3 regions of the Staphylococcus gallinarum genome follow, and region 3 is predicted to be linked to each of the others. Evidence: riboswitches for the same ligand, from Rfam matches in the RefSeq annotation. Region 3 holds a riboswitch; each other region holds the start of a gene.
The links. A riboswitch is a leader RNA that binds a small molecule or an ion and turns the genes downstream of it on or off. The one in region 3 is predicted to bind thiamine pyrophosphate.
Positions count from the first base shown of each region.

Region 1: it holds a riboswitch for thiamine pyrophosphate, as region 3 does, so the genes downstream of both, JN168_RS08795 (ECF transporter S component) here and JN168_RS00755 (thiamine phosphate synthase) in region 3, are expected to answer to the same signal.
Region 2: it holds a riboswitch for thiamine pyrophosphate, as region 3 does, so the genes downstream of both, thiC (phosphomethylpyrimidine synthase ThiC) here and JN168_RS00755 (thiamine phosphate synthase) in region 3, are expected to answer to the same signal.

Region 1 covers NZ_CP069082.1:1,881,611-1,887,525, forward strand. The annotation lists gene JN168_RS08780 (class I SAM-dependent rRNA methyltransferase) at 1-449, opposite strand, end outside; gene auxA (lipoteichoic acid stability factor AuxA) at 659-1,960, opposite strand; gene graF (glycopeptide resistance-associated protein GraF) at 2,224-2,358, shown strand; TPP riboswitch at 2,579-2,680, shown strand; gene JN168_RS08795 (ECF transporter S component) at 2,770-3,345, shown strand; gene JN168_RS08800 (ABC transporter ATP-binding protein) at 3,358-4,773, shown strand; gene JN168_RS08805 (energy-coupling factor transporter transmembrane component T family protein) at 4,766-5,572, shown strand.
Region 2 covers NZ_CP069082.1:492,299-498,213, forward strand. The annotation lists gene JN168_RS02035 (hypothetical protein) at 1-115, opposite strand, end outside; gene JN168_RS02040 (haloacid dehalogenase type II) at 381-1,058, shown strand; gene JN168_RS02045 (phosphatase PAP2 family protein) at 1,427-2,329, shown strand; TPP riboswitch at 2,478-2,578, shown strand; gene thiC (phosphomethylpyrimidine synthase ThiC) at 2,685-4,421, shown strand; gene JN168_RS02055 (GNAT family N-acetyltransferase) at 4,758-5,267, opposite strand; gene srtA (class A sortase SrtA) at 5,560-5,915, shown strand, end outside.
Region 3 covers NZ_CP069082.1:174,321-180,235, forward strand. The annotation lists gene JN168_RS00745 (antibiotic biosynthesis monooxygenase family protein) at 97-417, opposite strand; gene xylB (xylulokinase) at 596-2,086, shown strand; TPP riboswitch at 2,249-2,358, shown strand; gene JN168_RS00755 (thiamine phosphate synthase) at 2,433-3,017, shown strand; gene JN168_RS00760 (NAD(P)/FAD-dependent oxidoreductase) at 3,010-4,128, shown strand; gene thiS (sulfur carrier protein ThiS) at 4,112-4,312, shown strand; gene JN168_RS00770 (thiazole synthase) at 4,314-5,081, shown strand; gene JN168_RS00775 (ThiF family adenylyltransferase) at 5,081-5,915, shown strand, end outside.

The DNA of each region.
Region 1 (5,915 bases), 1.2 Mb from region 3:
GAAGTATAATCAAACACTGTTTTTAATGCTTCTAATATTTGATACCTGAATTTATAAATGCCTTTAGAATACCATTGAATTAATAGATGACCATTATAGTTATCTATTGTCAATCCACCTATGCCATCACCTTCACCATTAAATAATCTAAAAGCATTTGTACCGTCTATATTATAGAAATAAGTTCTTTCTTCTTTTGCTAGTTCAAACAATCTTTCAAAAAATGGTATATTAATTTCTTCGTCTTGCTCATAACTTAATACCCAACCAAGTCCCTTATGTTGTCTTCCTACATATGCTGTAGCAATATAAATACCTTGATCGTTAACGATATAAAATAAATCCCCTTCTTTCAAATGGTCATGATCATATATATCATCCGCTTCGACTAATGGATATTGATTTAAATATTTTGTTTCTTTTCCTTTATTTAATGTGGCAGTTTTCATAATATTATGACAGCCTTTCTACTATTTAGTATGATTTTAATTTGCTTATCTATTCTATCATTTCATATACATTGTTACATTAAAAATCTAATTATATCAGTACTTTTTAGTAATGTCAGATACCGTTACTCAACTTTACTTAAATACATAAAAAAACCTACCTTCCTAAATCATATAGGAAGATAGGTAACGTCTACTCACATCATACTTTAATCATTTGCAGGTTGTCGTAACTTAATCGTAAACGCAACAATAACTGCTATTAACATGATAAATAAAATCGGTGTAATGAATATTGATAATAACAATCCATGAACCATAATATTTACAAATTCTGTTAACAATTTAAAGAATAATATGCTTACCATAAACAATTGAAGATAATAGAATCTGCCGCGTAAGAAATTTGTAAGTGTCGTTAAAATATATACAATAATAATAATCATTAGTAAGAACAATGTTACCCATTCAATTACATATTGCGTCTGTGAAATTTCCCAGTCTCCTGACACAAATAATGAATTTCTATTATTGAATTCAATTAATGTAAAGAATAGTAATACCGCACCACACATAAGTTCTACATATGCGCGCTTTAACCATTTTGGTTTCTTCATCCAATTTGGAACATCGTCCTCTTGAATATCAATTTTATTCTTCCATTTTTCGATAAACTTATCTTTCTTTTCTCTAGCCTTTTGAATATCCACACTTCTTCTTGTTTTACGTGTAAATTCTGTAGTTTTGTCTTGTAAATTTTTCCAATGTTCTTTAGTTTGATTTGATACCGAGTCTTTACTAGCTCTAGAAAGCTCTGGGGCTTCCTCACCCAATTCCTCTTTAGTTAAAGGCAGTGATCTTCTCAAGAATAAGAAGTTCCAAATTGCCATTTGACCTAACAACCACATTATTAAGAAAAATGTGTTAACACTAAGAATATCAACTGGGACAATCTCGTCACTATCAATTCTGCCATAAAGCACGATTTGCGTTAATAAATAACTAATACCATATGTGAAAATAATCCATAAATAATGGTACTTTCTATGATGCTTATTTAACTCATCCTTATACACAATGTAACCAATATGCACAGCAAAAGGAATGACAAAAATAATAGCAAAGAAACTATAAACTTGCGTCATTAAAATTAGTGTAATTAAGAAAAATAAAATTCCAATAACTAAAAAGAAGATTGAAATATCATAGTCATAACCTGTCGTTCTATACAGTGTCATACCTAATAATAGGACAACGACACCAAATAAAATAATGATTATGGCGCTTACTATTGGGAAGTTCCCTATATAGTTACTCATCACCCTAATTATTTCACTGAAAAAAGCATTAATAAAATCCCATACATTATGGATATGTAACTCTGGTTTACCTTTACCATTCAATTTATGAATTAAAGGTAAATTAACCAAAATGATGAGACCTGTGAAAAGCGAAACGATGCCTATGATATAGCTATATAGTATCTCGGCGTGTTTCTTTATAAAAGACATACCATTCACCTCAAAGTTATTATATATTAACATTTAGTTCTTGTCTTTAATAATCTAATAAATAAGTCTTTAGTATGATAGATTAGTTGTATTGTCAAAATTCCACATTACTAATGATATTAAACAATTATTTCATTAAATTCGTTAATTTTATTTTTTGTTTTAAAATTTAATGTAAAACACAGCACAATCAAGCTATGTTTATAGTTAATATTATGTGGTATACCATCTATATAATCAAACATCAATAAGGAGTGTCACATATGAGTAAAGAAGAATTAAACAAAAAAGCTGCTGAACAAGCAAAAGAAGCAGAAGAAAAATTAAAAGAACAAAAAGAGTCATCATCAGATGATGTAGAGGAAACTAAAAAGAATATTCAAGACACATTGGATTAATTTAAATAAACGTTTATAATGTCAAACATTATAAAGATTTAGGGTGATGCTTTATGCATCACCCTATTTATATGTCTATCAACCCTATTTAACACCAAAACTTCAGCTATACAAACACCAATTCATACGATTTATTAACTTGTTATTTACCCTTTTATTAAAAAAGTAACCTTGACATAATATTGAAAAAGTCATACATTATAATTAAATTTAAATATAACATTCGCACTAGGGGTGTTTTGTGACTGAGATGAGGTATACCCTCAAACCCTTTGAACCTGATCTAGATTAAACTAGCGTAGGAAAGTGTATTGCGATACTGAATAATTTATTTGAGTATCTGTATGCCAATATCTAAGCGCGCACTTTTTCTAGAAGGTTGTGCGTTTTTTTATTTGGGAGGAAAGTATTATGTCAAAAGGTTTAAAACTATCTGAAATACTTGTTACTGTATTGATTGCAGTGGTATTTGCAGTGATTTATAATCTCTGGAACTTTGTTTATAAGGCAGTTCAAATTACAGGTTTGCATCTTGAAGAATTAACGTATGGCGCTTGGTTTATGGCGGCCGTAGTTGCTTATCTCATCATTCCAAAGGCAGGTATTGCCTTACTTGCTGAATTTGCTGCAGGTGCAGGAGAAACAATTATTATGGGACGTTTCGACATTGCTACAATGATTTATGCATTAGTTCAAGGCTTAGCCTGTGAAATTATCTTTTTAATTTTTAGATATAAATCACGTAGTGCAATGGTAGCAATGTTAGCAGGATTCTTAACTGCAATTGCAACGCTACCAATTGATTTTGCATATGGTTATTTAGGAGAGATTGCAGGTTGGAACTTAGCTTTATATATAGGTTGTAGAGTAATTAGTGGAATTGTTGTAGCTGGACTCCTTTCCTATTATATCGTCAGAGCCCTCGACCAAACTGGTGTTACAAAATTATTTAGACCAGCTACGAAACATGACTACGACAATCTATAAGGAGTCACAATATTGATATCCATAAAAAATTTACGATTAAAATATCCAAATGCAGATAAAAAAATATTCAATAATTTAAACTTAAATATAAATAGTAAAGAAAAGGTACTTTTACTTGGGCCATCTGGTTCAGGTAAAAGTACTTTACTCAATGTGTTAAGTGGTATTCTACCAGAATTAGTAGACCTTCCAATGAAATATGACGACCTTCATATAGACAAAGATTGTGGGGTCATTTTCCAAGATCCAGATACACAATTTTGTATGCCTAAAGTATATGAAGAATTGGCATTTGTAATGGAAAATTTACAAGTTCCTAGAGAAGAAATGGATGAACGTATCGACAATGCTTTGGCTGCAGTTGATTTAGACGTTGATAAAAATCAATACATCAATCAATTGAGTGGTGGTATGAAACAAAAACTAGCGATAGCCGAGACTATTTTACAAGAAACAAACACACTTTTCTTAGATGAACCTACAGCAATGTTGGATGTTTATGCCACTGAAGATTTATGGCAAAAAATCAAACAAATATGGGATAACAAAACAGTGATTATTGTCGAACATAAAGTAGCGCATATATGGCAACACATTGATCGTGTCATACTCTTCAATTATGATGGTGAAATCATTGCCGATGAGACACCTGAAATCATTTTAAAGCACTATGAGTCACTATTATCCGAATATGGTGTCTGGCATCCACATGCATGGGATTACGCACCAAAGCCTTTAAATAAACACTCACAGCACTTTACAACTCAGAGCGTTGTAAATTTCCAAGATATTACGATACAACGTGGAAAAAGACGGTTATTACAAATCCCTGAATTATCAATTAAATCAGGTGAATGGATTACCATAACAGGACGTAATGGAACGGGTAAAACGACATTACTCGAATCGATGATGCAACTCCTGAAATATTCAGGTGACTTATTCATAGATAACAAAAAAATCACAAAAATTAAGCAAGCTGCGCAACACATGTACTTAGTTTATCAGAATCCTGAATCTCAATTTATTACAAACTCAGTATATGATGAAATTTATATTCAATTTAAAAATAAACAAAACACAGTTGAACAAGCCAAACAAGAAACTGAAAATATGTTAACAACATTACAACTCAATTCTGTACAAACGCAGCACCCTTTCGAACTTTCTATTGGTCAGAAAAGACGCTTAAGTGTAGCAATAGCGCTAAGTTCATCTTCAAGATTCATCTTGTTAGATGAACCTACATTTGGACTAGATAGCCATAATACATTTAATTTAATTAAACTATTCCAAAAGCGTGTTCAATCGGGCCAAACAATTATAATGGTCACACATGATAACGAGATAATCTCACGATATGCTACTCGAAAGTTTAATGTTGAAAATCAATTCTTAATAGAAGAAATAGGTGATATTAATGTTTGATCAATGGAAGAAGAAACAGTCCTTCGTAGACGATGTTAATATCATCACGAAGTTATTACTTGGTGTATTGTTATTTTTCTTCGTTATATTAATACATGAATTTGATTATATGGTTTACTTTATGTCATTAATCTTAATATTTATGCTCATATTTAACGGTATAAAATTTAAGATCACGTTACCTTTTGTATTTTTCACAGTCATCTTTAGTATCATTTCCGCCTTATTTATGATTTTCTATGGTGATGGTACACATACACTGTTTAAACTAGGTTTCATTCATATCACAACTGAAAGTTTATATAGAGGGTTGCATTTGGCAATGCGTACTTCAACTGTTGCATTTTTCGGTATTCTTATTGCTTTCACTTCACAAATTGTTATGATTTTTTACAGTCTCATGCAACATTTAAAGGTCAAACCTAAAGTTGCCTATGCATTTATGGCTGCAATTCGTATGGTTCCGCTTATGTTTAGCTCTTTAATCGAGCTAAGAAAATCAGTGAAGATGCGCTATCAAATGATAGACCGAAGCAATTACAGTGGTTTAAAACGGATGAAACATTTAATTATCCCATTATTAAGTCAAAATATTCGAAAAGCACATCAACTATCAGTTGCCATGGAGAAAAAGGGCTTTAAAGACGGAAAACGTACTTACTATTATTACGCCCCGTTTTCTTATAAAGATATTCTCTTTGTCATAATAATTATCCTAATTGCAGTTTGCGCTTATTTTTTATCAGTATTATTACCAATTACTGGTATTCAAGATATTCGAATAACAAATATTTATTAATCTCAAAATTTTCATTTCAATTTAACCAATATTAAATACCGTATCATACTAAAAGCAATTGTCTTTATTAAATAGGAAGACAATTGCTTTTTTGTACTTTAAAATATTGTGAAATTTCCTATGACCATACTTGGTTGTGGCTTGGCAGACTCTTACAGTATCAGCTCAAACCGAAGGCTACAGGCTGAGATTACACCTGTGGAAAGTGTGCCAACCAAGCACTTCAATAAACCAGACCCTAAATCCCAATTACAAAGTATTAAAAAGTTTGTGGCTATTTATAAATTATATCCCGCTTTGAGTTGTCCATTTTTCATGTGGTCGTCTTTCATTTGGCAGAGTT
Region 2 (5,915 bases), 320 kb from region 3:
CGGTTGTTTTAATTTCAAAAAGATCAAATGCAAGTAGCGTTAATGAGATAAGCGTCATGTATCCGAGCGTAATAATAAAGAGGTTAAACAAATCGACGAAAAATATTTTTCTCATAACAACCAGCCTCCTCTCTTACTTTTATATTGCCAACTAATCAATGATTTAAAGCTTGGTTTAATATAATTTACATAAAATTTACAATCAATAATTAGGTGGTATACAGAGTGGTTGTCGAACAAATATAATATTTATTGATAATAAATTAACTAAAATTACAAGATTCGTAAACAAATTTAATTCTAAATTGTTTTGAATGTGTGTTTATTGTGTAAAATAATAAGTAAGTTTCATTTTTATGGAGTTGCAGAGGAGGGAAAGTATGTATAAGGCTATTATTTTTGATGTGTATGGTACTTTGTTTGATATGGATTCATTAAAAAATGAAATGATTGAGTTTGATGAAGATACTGCAACAAAGATTACTAAGTTATGGCAAAAGACTCAATTAAGACATATGTTTATGAGGCAGGTTATGCAAAGATATATCCCTTTTGATGAATTGACGAAAGACTCACTACGACATACTTTAAATGTTTATGATATTCAATATAATAGAGAAGATATTAATAGATTGTTTGAAGCGTTTTTTAATTTAAATTATTACAAGGAGATACCTAAATCATTAGCCAATTTAAGAGATAAAAATATTGATGTAGGTATACTATCAAATGGTAATGATAATATGTTAATGCCACTCATAGATAATTCAGAACTAGGTGGTTATATCGACACACTTATTAGTGTTAATGAAATTAAACAATATAAACCGAGTGCTGCAAGTTATGCACTTGTATTAGAGTATTATCATATGAATAGAGAAGATATATTATTTGTCTCTTCAAACTCATGGGATATTACTGGTGCTAGTAACTTTGGATTTGATACAGCTTGGGTAAATCGAACAAATAAAAAGTTTGATGTAAACGGTCCAACACCAACGATAACGGTAAGTAATGTGAGCGAAATGGTGAAATGGCTAGAGTTAAATCATAAATAAAAAAGCAGTAAAATTCATGTTTAAGTCGACATGAATTTACTGCTTTTTTTATATTTAGCGAAGCTAAATATGCTTATAAAAATAAGGAGAACTTTAAAATTAAAAAAACTATATTCGCTACACAAATAATATATCATGAATAAATGATATTGTGACCTAACAGTTATGTCACATTTAGAATTTCACTATGGAATTTAGGCTTCCAATAATATAAAAAGATTGCAGTTATCTCTACAAAGATCATGAAAATTTTAGTTAATTCAAACATACATAAGCATAAAATGGGTATGGTTAAGCAGTAATAAAATTCATGAATAATAAAATAGTTATTAAAATTATTATTAAAAGATATTAATTAGGAGGGCATCATGGTTATTTCAAAAAGGTTCACAGCAATTGCATTACCTGTATTTTGCATTATTTTAGTACTCGCTTTATTTATTGATTTGCCAGTATCTAAACATTTTATGAATCAAAATTCAATCTTTGGGACAGTATTTCAAGATTTAGGTCTTTTTCCGCCAACTGTTATTTTGATTCTTTCAATGATTATTTTGAATTTTTATGTGTTTTCAAAGTTTGAAAGTAAATTGATTAAATATATCATTTTATTTTTATCTTTTATTTATACTTTGATAAAAGCTAATACTTTGGTATCTGAAACATTTAAATATATCTTTGCAACAATGGACAATATTGAACGACATAAGCCATTAGGTGTGGCTAGTAATGAAGGTGATACCAGTAATGCATTACCAATGGGGCTAAGTTTCTTAATCACATTCATTTTACTTATGTTAATTACATTATTTGTTACAAAATTTTGGTTACAACAAGTGACTCAAACAGAGATAGAAAGATTAGTTCGCGTTGCATTTGTTAGCTTTTTTGTATTATTAGTAGGATTAGAAACGATTGATAGTTTGAAGGAATTATGGGGGCGAGCAAGACCTTATGAAATTGGTCATGACGGCGCACATTTTACAAATTGGCTTACAATCAATGGTAATACTGGTCACAGTTCATTTCCATCTGGTCATACAACTGATGCGGCTTATTTAATGTTTTGGGCATTTTACTTTAAAACACGTGTTGCCCAAAAGCGTATGTTTATTATTGCATTTATGTTTACTATTATCATGTGTGTGAGTCGTTTACGTATTGGTGCACATTTCTTAGGCGATGTAACCATGGCCTTTACATTAATTACTTTATTGATGATAGCAGCAGATTATATGATTTATAAATGGAATGCAAAACACTTACATTAAAATAGAACAGAACATTAATATAAGTACCTAGGATTCTGTTTGTTAAACAGAATCCTAGGTACTTATTGTATTAGATTATGTTTATATTAATTTTCAAATTTATTTGTAATTATTTTTTATTAGTGTTAAGTTTAATTTAGAATTTAATAAGAATTGCTAGGGGTGCTTGTTAGCTGAAAGAGACATTAGTCTCAACCCTTTGAACCTGATCTGGTTAGTACCAGCGTAGGGAAGCAGAAAAGTACAGTATAAATGGAAAGTCTATAGAGTAGATTTTTATTTACTGTCGCTTCACTAAATATGTGATTTTCGACCAGGTCTCCTAGCAATAATAAAATGCTAAGGAGTTTTTTTTATGAAACAAGAAAAAATAGAATTAAAAAAGCAATTTCCATCAAGTCAAAGGATTTGGGTGAGTGGAGAAGATTCAGATATTCAAGTTCCATTTAGAGAGATACAACTTTCACCAACAGTAACAGAAGAAGGAACAACGGTTAACAAACCGGTGTTAGTCTATGACACTGCAGGTCCATATCATGATACTAGTTATACAGTTGACGTGCAAAAAGGTATACCCAAATTAAGAACACCATGGATAGAAGATAGAAATGATACATTGGAATATGAAGGTAGGAAAATTGTCTCACTGGATAACGGATTTAAATCTAATAATCATAAAAAATTTGTCGAGACACCATTTAAATATCAACCGAAAAAGGCAAAAACAGGACAAAATGTTACACAAATGCATTATGCGAAACAAGGTATTATCACGAAAGAAATGAAATTTGTAGCTAAACGAGAAGATGTCTCACCTGAATATGTGCGTTCAGAAATTGCACGAGGACGTGCGATTATTCCTAATAATGTCAATCACCCTGAATCAGAACCAATGATTATAGGTAAAAACTTTCAAGTGAAAATAAATGCTAATATTGGTAATTCGGCAGTCAGTTCTTCTATAGAAGCTGAAATAGAAAAGTTGGTTTGGGGCATTCATTGGGGGGCAGATACGATTATGGATTTATCTACTGGTAAAAATATCCATGCTACGAGAGAATATCTATTGAGAAATTCCCCTGTTCCTGTTGGCACTGTGCCTATCTATCAAGCATTAGAAAAGGTAGATGGTTCTGCTAAGGACTTAACTTGGGAAATTTATCGCGATACTTTAATTGAACAAGCAGAACAAGGCGTTGACTACTTCACGATACACGCAGGCGTATTATTACGTTATGTCCCGACAACAGTGGATAGATTAACTGGTATTGTTTCAAGAGGTGGATCTATCATGGCACAATGGTGTTTAGCGCATCATGAAGAAAGCTTTTTATATACACATTTTGAAGAAATTTGTGAAATAATGAGCCGTTATGATATTGCAATTTCTCTTGGAGATGGATTAAGACCCGGGTCAATATATGATGCAAATGATGAGAGCCAAATTCTGGAATTAAAGACATTAGGGGAATTAACTGCAATAGCTTGGGAATATGACGTACAAGTGATGATTGAAGGGCCAGGACATGTTCCGATGCATAAAATAAAGGAAAATCAAGACTTAGCTGATTTCCATTGTCAAGAAGCGCCTTTTTACACATTAGGTCCATTAACAACAGATATTGCACCAGCCTATGACCATATTACGTCTGCAATCGGGGCAGCCCAAATTGCTAGTTATGGTACAGCAATGCTTTGTTATGTTACTCCAAAAGAGCATCTGGGATTACCTAATAAAGACGATGTGAGAGAAGGTGTTGTCACGTATAAGATTGCAGCACATGCAGCTGACTTGGCAAAAGGTGTCAAAGGAGCACAACAAAGAGATGATGAAATTAGTAGAGCACGATTTGAATTTAGATGGTACGATCAATTTAATCTGTCGCTAGATCCTGATAAGGCACGTTCATATCATGATGAAACACTACCTGCTGAAGCAGCAAAGGTTGCCCATTTCTGCAGTATGTGTGGGCCTAAATTCTGTTCGATGCGTATCTCTCACGATTTAAGAAAGCACAATGATTTAAAAGAAGAAGGATTGAAACAAAAGTCTGAAGAATTTGTTTCAAAAGGTAGTAGGATTTACCGTTAGAGATAGAGTTTTGGGCGAAAATTCCCATTCTTAAAATAAGAGAACTATGCTATGAAGTGATGCTCCCTTTAAAGTAGTTACTGAAAAACGTAAACTTTGAAGGGAGCTTTTTATGATCCCAAAAGAAAATGAGCTTTACTCAAATATAACCACAGCGCATTATAAATTATATAATAATAGCGGTATAAAATATTGAGAAGTATTAGGTCGAGACTCCTAAGGAAGCAGTGTCAGTTGAAGGCCGAGGCTGAGACGGCATCTTAGGAAAGTGAGATAATAATATAAATATTGTAAAGTAAATCTTCTAGCTAAAAGTCTGAATGTATATAGCACAAATTAATGTTTCGTACTTTGAGAAGGATTTAAATCTAATTGATAGAATGCTAAATCTAACCATTTATCAAATTTATAACCTACATTTTGAATGGTTCCAGAATGTTTGAATTTAAATTTTTTATGCAAGTAAATACTATAATCATTCGTAGCGTCAATGCCTGCAACAAGTGTTCTATAGCCATTATTACGAGCAGTTTGGATGATTTCAGCCAGCAATTGTGATGCAATCCCTTTTCCTCTATGATGTTTATTTACATAAATAGAGTGTTCAATAGAATATTGATAAGCGGGCCAATCTCTAAATGTACCATAAGTAGCGAAGGCTATCGCTTCACCTCTTTCATCGTATACAAGAACAGGCTCTTGTTTATTAAGTTTATTTTCAAACCAAGTTTCACGTGATGCCAAAGTTTGAGGTTTATAAGTATAAACAGCGGTAGTATTCAAGATCGCATCGTTGTATATTTCTAGTATATTCGGTAAATCTGATTGCTTAGCATGACGTATCATAGCGCATCCCACCTTATATTAAAGTAAATTAGAAATCACTATCACAGTTATAAAAGTATGGCATTCATAATTAATATGAAACACTTAGTTAAACCAAGATATTTACGATGAGTGATTTAATACTATTTAACACTTAATTATTAAGTTCTGCAATGTATTGTTGTAAAAATTCTCCTCATTTATTTAAATATTTGGAATGCGAAATAACATATGGACTAGTCCAATTCTAAATGTATTGTGCTATACTTATATTCTGAAATATAAGTGCTAACATTAAAGGAGTATAAAAGAAATGAATAAGCTACTAAGGATAGTTGGTGTCATTTTTATTTTAATTGCAATTTACTTTTTAGCTAAGCCTCATATTGATAATTATTTAACAAAGAAAGCCGATGAAGATAAAATAACGGAATACGATAAAAAACAACAATTTTCTGGTGAGATTCCCAAAGATAAATCTAAAATGGTAGGCTATATTGAAGTGCCTGATGCTAAAATTAAAGCGCCAGTATTTCCAGGGCCCGCTACCCCGAAACAATTAGATCGAGGCATTAGTTTAGTTGAAGCAGACGAATCATTAAATGATCAAAATATAGCTATAGCTGGTCATACTTTCGAAGGCTCGGATACGTATCAATTTTCAAATTT
Region 3 (5,915 bases):
CGATTTGTCCAATCGACATCTGTACTGCTCCATTTCTTTATATCTAAAGCATATGTTTAAGTACAACTTTAGATATTATATTAAAAAGCTATAAATTTAAAATTCTACAACAGAATATTGCTTTAATACTTTTTTGAATGGACTTGGTTCACTTTCGCCGCTTTTAATTTTTTTATTCATTTCTTTATGTTCTTCGACGTGTTCAGGTCTTGCTACCCAAGTTTGGAAATCTTTTTTCTCTTGCCACTTACTAACAATGACATATTCAACTTCATCAGCCTTTGATTTCGTCCACACTTCAGCATCAATGAGCCCTTTAACGTTGTCGTTTAATTCAGCTAAATTCTTTTTGGCTTTATTGTATAATCTATCTTCATTTTCTTTATTTGTAGAAAATGCGACTTCTGTAATAAACATGTATTTCCTCCTAAAGTTAAATATTTATTAATGCTAGCACTTTTAAATTTTTTTCTCTAGTAATTTTAATTGAATTTGATTTTTTATTTAAACGTGTTATAAATATGTCGTATAAAAAATTAAAACGTATAACATGCTATTTTTTATCAAAAAAATACTTTGAAAAGGGACGATGCGCATGATTGATGCAGTATTAGGAATTGATATAGGCACTGGTTCTGTAAAGGTTATAGCTGTAAGTAGGCAAGGAAAGGTCATACAAACTGTGAGCGAACATTTAAAAATGATTCAACCTCAAGCAGGATATAATGAACAACGACCTGATGATTGGGTAAGTGCGACGATTCAGTGTATTAAAAAAATACTACAAGATCCGGAAATGGCGAATGTTAAGGTACATGGCATATCATTATCTGGTCAAATGCACAGTCTTGTAATACTTGATCAACACAATCAACCTATTCGTAATGCAATCTTATGGAACGATACTAGAACGACTGAACAATGCGTAGAAATAAGGCAGAAATTGGGGGACTATGTGTTAGAAAATCCTGTTTTAGAAGGGTTTACGTTAACGAAATTATTATGGATTAAAGCAAATGAACCTGAAAACTGGGCGCAAATTGCTACATTTTTATTACCCAAAGACTATGTTAGATATAAATTGACGGGCAATCTTCATATGGAGTATTCGGATGCATCGAGCACTCTGCTCTTAGATCCTGTGCTAGAAACGTGGTCGGAAGAATTGGCCACGCACTTTACTGTAGATCACATACTTCCGAACCTGGTGGCATCAGAGGATTTTGTTGGCTATGTAACTCCAGAATTAGCTCGGAAATTAGGGTTGAAAGAGGATGTAGCTGTCTTTGCTGGTGGAGGAGATAATGCTTGTGGTGCCTTAGGGGCAGGTGTTATCAAAGACGAACAAACATTATGTAGTATTGGAACTTCTGGTGTTGTATTAAGTTGTGATAGTAATGCAAAGACTCATTATCGACATAATTTGCATTTTTTCAAACATGTTATCCCTAATCAATCCTATGTGATGGGTGTCACACTTGCTGCGGGTGATAGTCTCAATTGGTTGCGTAGTAATATCTTGTATGATGTATCATATGAGCAAATTTTTAAAGAGGCAAATGCATCGGATATAGGGAGTAATGGTTTGTTATTTGCGCCTTATTTATCAGGCGAACGGACACCCCATGGAGATTCGAGTATACGTGGTAGCTTTATCGGGCTCAGTGCATTGCACACTAGGGGTGATATGGCACGTGCAGTAATAGAGGGTATCACCTATTCCTTGTATGAGTCCATTTGTCTATTAAGAGCAAAGGGTAAGGCAATATCAGAGGTGGTGGCCATTGGTGGAGGCGCTAAAAATGATTTCTGGTTACAACTGCAAGCAGATATGTTTAATGCTAAGGTAAAGCGATTGAAGTATGAGGAAGGGCCATGTATGGGAGCGGCTATACTCGCGATTAAAGGTCTAAATTGGTATAACAATTTAGATGCTATCATGGAGTCATTTATCTGTTTTGAGCAAGTATTCTATCCGAATCAGAACAGCCACGAACAATATCAACAATACTTTGAGGTGTATAAAAAAATATATACACAAACGCGTGAATTGACTTCAAGTTTGTTGTCATTATCAAAAAAATAAAAATTTGTTGCTTGAAAATTAAATTTGAAAACTATAGCATAGAGTTAACTTATAATTTATCAAGTGAATTAAGTTGAACTTGAAAATAAATACATAATGAGTTAAGTTTAAATTAATTATATATGTCATTTACATGTGACGTATGCAAGTTTAAAATTTCATAGAAACCACTGGAAGTGCCTTTATTAAAGGCTGAGACCGATGTAGTGACATAGGGATTCCTTGAACCTGATCCAGTTTGTACTGGCGTAGGAAAGTGGCGTTATAAACAATTAGTATTCGTTCATTCAACGTTATTTTTCTACACAGAAAAATAACGTTTTTTTATTTATTAGAGGTGAAAGGCATGTTTGTAGCGATAACAGCAGATAAATATTTAGCAAGAAAGGATATAATGCATTATTTAGCTATTGAAGCACATATTGATTATTTGATTGTTAGAACTCCAATGTCATCAGACGAATTGGTTGATTGGATTAATATGTTGCTACAGTATCAATTTCCTAAAGAAAAAGTAATTATTCATGAAAATATAGATGTTTTAAATCGTTGTGCTTTAACCGCGATTCATTTTAAAGAATATAATAATCAAGATTTATTTTTTAAGCAGCGCTTTCCACATATTCAGGTGAGCAAGTCAACGCACCATAGTAGAATGGTTGCTGAGGCAGCGCAACGTGGTTTAGATTTTGTCTTGTTTAGTCATATCTTTGAAACGAAATCCAAGCCAGGCATAGCACCACGGACAACTGACGAAATTAATGCGGCATTGCAATATGATATTCCAGTGGTCGCGTTAGGTGGCATTAATCATCGAACAATTGCTCAGTTGCCAAATGGCTTTGATGGTATTGCAGGCATCTCACTTTTTGAAAAAGATAATGTTGCACATTTAGAGCAATTGAAGGAGGTGTGGCATGCATATGTATGATGTCATCATTATTGGTTCGGGTGTTATGGGCATGTCGATAGCGAGAGCATTGAGTGAACATTCGGTCCATGTAGCTATAATTGATCGAGATATACCTGGCATGCATGCCTCGTATAAGGCTGGTGGGATGTTAGGTGCACAAAATGAATTTACTCAAGAATCAGCGCTCTATCATATCGCGCGTAAATCACAACAAATGTTTCCAACACTAGCAAGTGAATTATTGGATGAAGTCGCTTTAGATATTGAATATTTAAACAGTGGCTTAATTAAAATAAACGCCTCGAAAGCTGATGCGCATGACATTCAATTGCAGTATCAATTTTTAAAGCAATATAATGACCAGATTGAGTTGCTAACGGATTCAAGATTATGTGAATTGACCAACGCTAAGGTTATGAACAATGGCAAACAAGCGATGTATATACCGGACGATCATCAAGTCAATGCTAATCGATATACGAAAGCACTGCTTGAGTCTATAAAAAGGCGGAACGTGGAACGTTGTTATCATACGGAAGTGCATCATATTGAATCACTTAAACAAGGTTACAAAGTGAAGACACAGAATGGTTCGTTTTATGGTAAAAAGGTTATCGTCGCTGGTGGTGCATGGAGTGGTAGGTTAGTGTCACCCCACTTACAATCGCATAATGTTACAGGTGTCAAAGGTGAAGCGTTACTCGTAGAACACCCAACATTGAATTTGAATACAACGTTATTTATGACGAATGGTTGCTATATCATTCCAAAGTTACAACACCGTTACATGATTGGTGCTACAAGTTACTTTGATGATTACTCTGTCGGAGTGTCGTCGGTAGGAAGAGATTGGCTCTTACATCAAGCATCGACTATTGTACCTCAATTAAAAGATAGTCAGATGCTACATGAATGGTCCGGAATACGACCTTATAGTAAAGAAGAACGTCCAGTTATGGATGAGGTGGCGCAAGATTTGTTTGTTATCACAGGGCATTATCGCAATGGAATCTTATTATCGCCATATATTGGTGCTTTGATGTGTGAATGGTTATTAACTGGGCAACGTCCAGAAGATTTACAAGATTTTAGAATTGAGAGGAGTGTTGACAATGCAATGCATTATTAACGGTGACAGCTTTAAATTTAGCAAAGAGTTAAATATTCAAGAATTGATTCAAGAAATGGGATTAGATGAAAATCGAATCATCGTTGAACACAATGAAGAATTGATTCAACGACAACAGTTTCCTGTTCAAGTGGTAAGAGATCAAGATTGTTTAGAATTATTAGAGTTTGTAGGAGGCGGATAGGATGATTGAAATTGGTAAATTCAAATTAAATTCGAGACTATTATTAGGTACTGGCAAATTTGAGAATGAGGATATACAACAACAATCGATACAAGCATCAGAAACTGAGGTGTTAACATTTGCAGTACGTCGAATGAACCTTTATGACAAAGATTTACCTAACCCACTTGCTCAAGTAGATTTATCAAATTTTGTGACCTTCCCTAATACTGCAGGAGCAAAAACTGCACAAGAAGCGGTACGTATTGCTGAAATTGCGAATCATGCTGGTGTATGTGACATGATTAAAGTTGAGGTGATTGGAGATGATGAAACACTGTTACCTGATCCAATTGAGACTTATGAAGCTTGTAAAATATTATTGGAAAAAGGTTATACAGTATGCCCATATATTTCTAATGATGTCGTGTTAGCTAAACGATTAGAGGAATTAGGTGTCCATGCGATTATGCCGTTAGCTTCTCCAATAGGAACGGGTAGAGGCATTAACAACCCATTGAATTTAAGATATATAATAGAACGTACAAATGTACCGGTGATTGTAGATGCTGGGATTGGTTCTCCAAAAGATGCTTGTCATGCAATGGAACTAGGCGCTGATGCAATCTTATTAAATACGGCGATATCAAGTGCAGAAGATCCAGTTAAAATGGCAGAAGCGATGAAGTTAGGTATCAATGCGGGTAGATTGAGCTTTGAAGCTGGAAGAATTCCAGTGAAATATACAGCACAAGCGTCTAGTCCGACTGAAGGAATTGGATTTTTATAATGAAAAGATACCAACGTCAAGCGATTTATGCACCATTTGGTAAACATGGGCAAAGTCGACTTGAAAACACTCATATCATGATACTTGGTGCAGGTGCGTTGGGGAGTCACTGTGCGGAAATATTAACTCGGATGGGTGCAGGCAGTCTAACCATCATTGATATGGATGTCGTTGAAACATCCAACCTACATCGTCAAGCGATATTTGATGAAATGGATGCTGAACAATTGCAACCAAAAGTAATTGCCCTTGAAAATAAATTAAAGTTGATTAATAGTAATGTGAAAATCACTGCGCTATATCAAGAGCTCACTAATAACAATATTGAAAATTTATTAAAGACGTATCAACCGGATATCGTAATTGATGGAATGGATAACTTTACAATGCGCTTTCTTATTAATGAAGCATGTCATAAATGCCAAATACCTTGGATATATGGAGCGGCAGTGGGAAGTAAAGGTTCAGTGTATGCCATTGACTATACGGGACCTTGCTTTAAATGTTTATTAGAGACCGTTCCTCAAACAGGAGAGAGTTGTGCAATCAATGGTGTATTGCCACCAGTTATTTATCAGGTTGCTAGTATGGAGGTTTCTGAACTATTGAGGTGGCTATCTGGTCATGGCTTTTCTAAAAAGTTAATCACGATGGATAGCTTTACTATTGATGTGAAGACATTAAATATTAGTGGGTTAAAGCAGCATCAGTGCCCAGTCTGTGAACGACAACACTATGAATATTTAAATCAGCCAAGGACCAAACACGTTGAAAAGCAATGTGGGAATACCTATCTATTGCGTTTCAACCCTTCAGTGTTTAATTATGCAACGC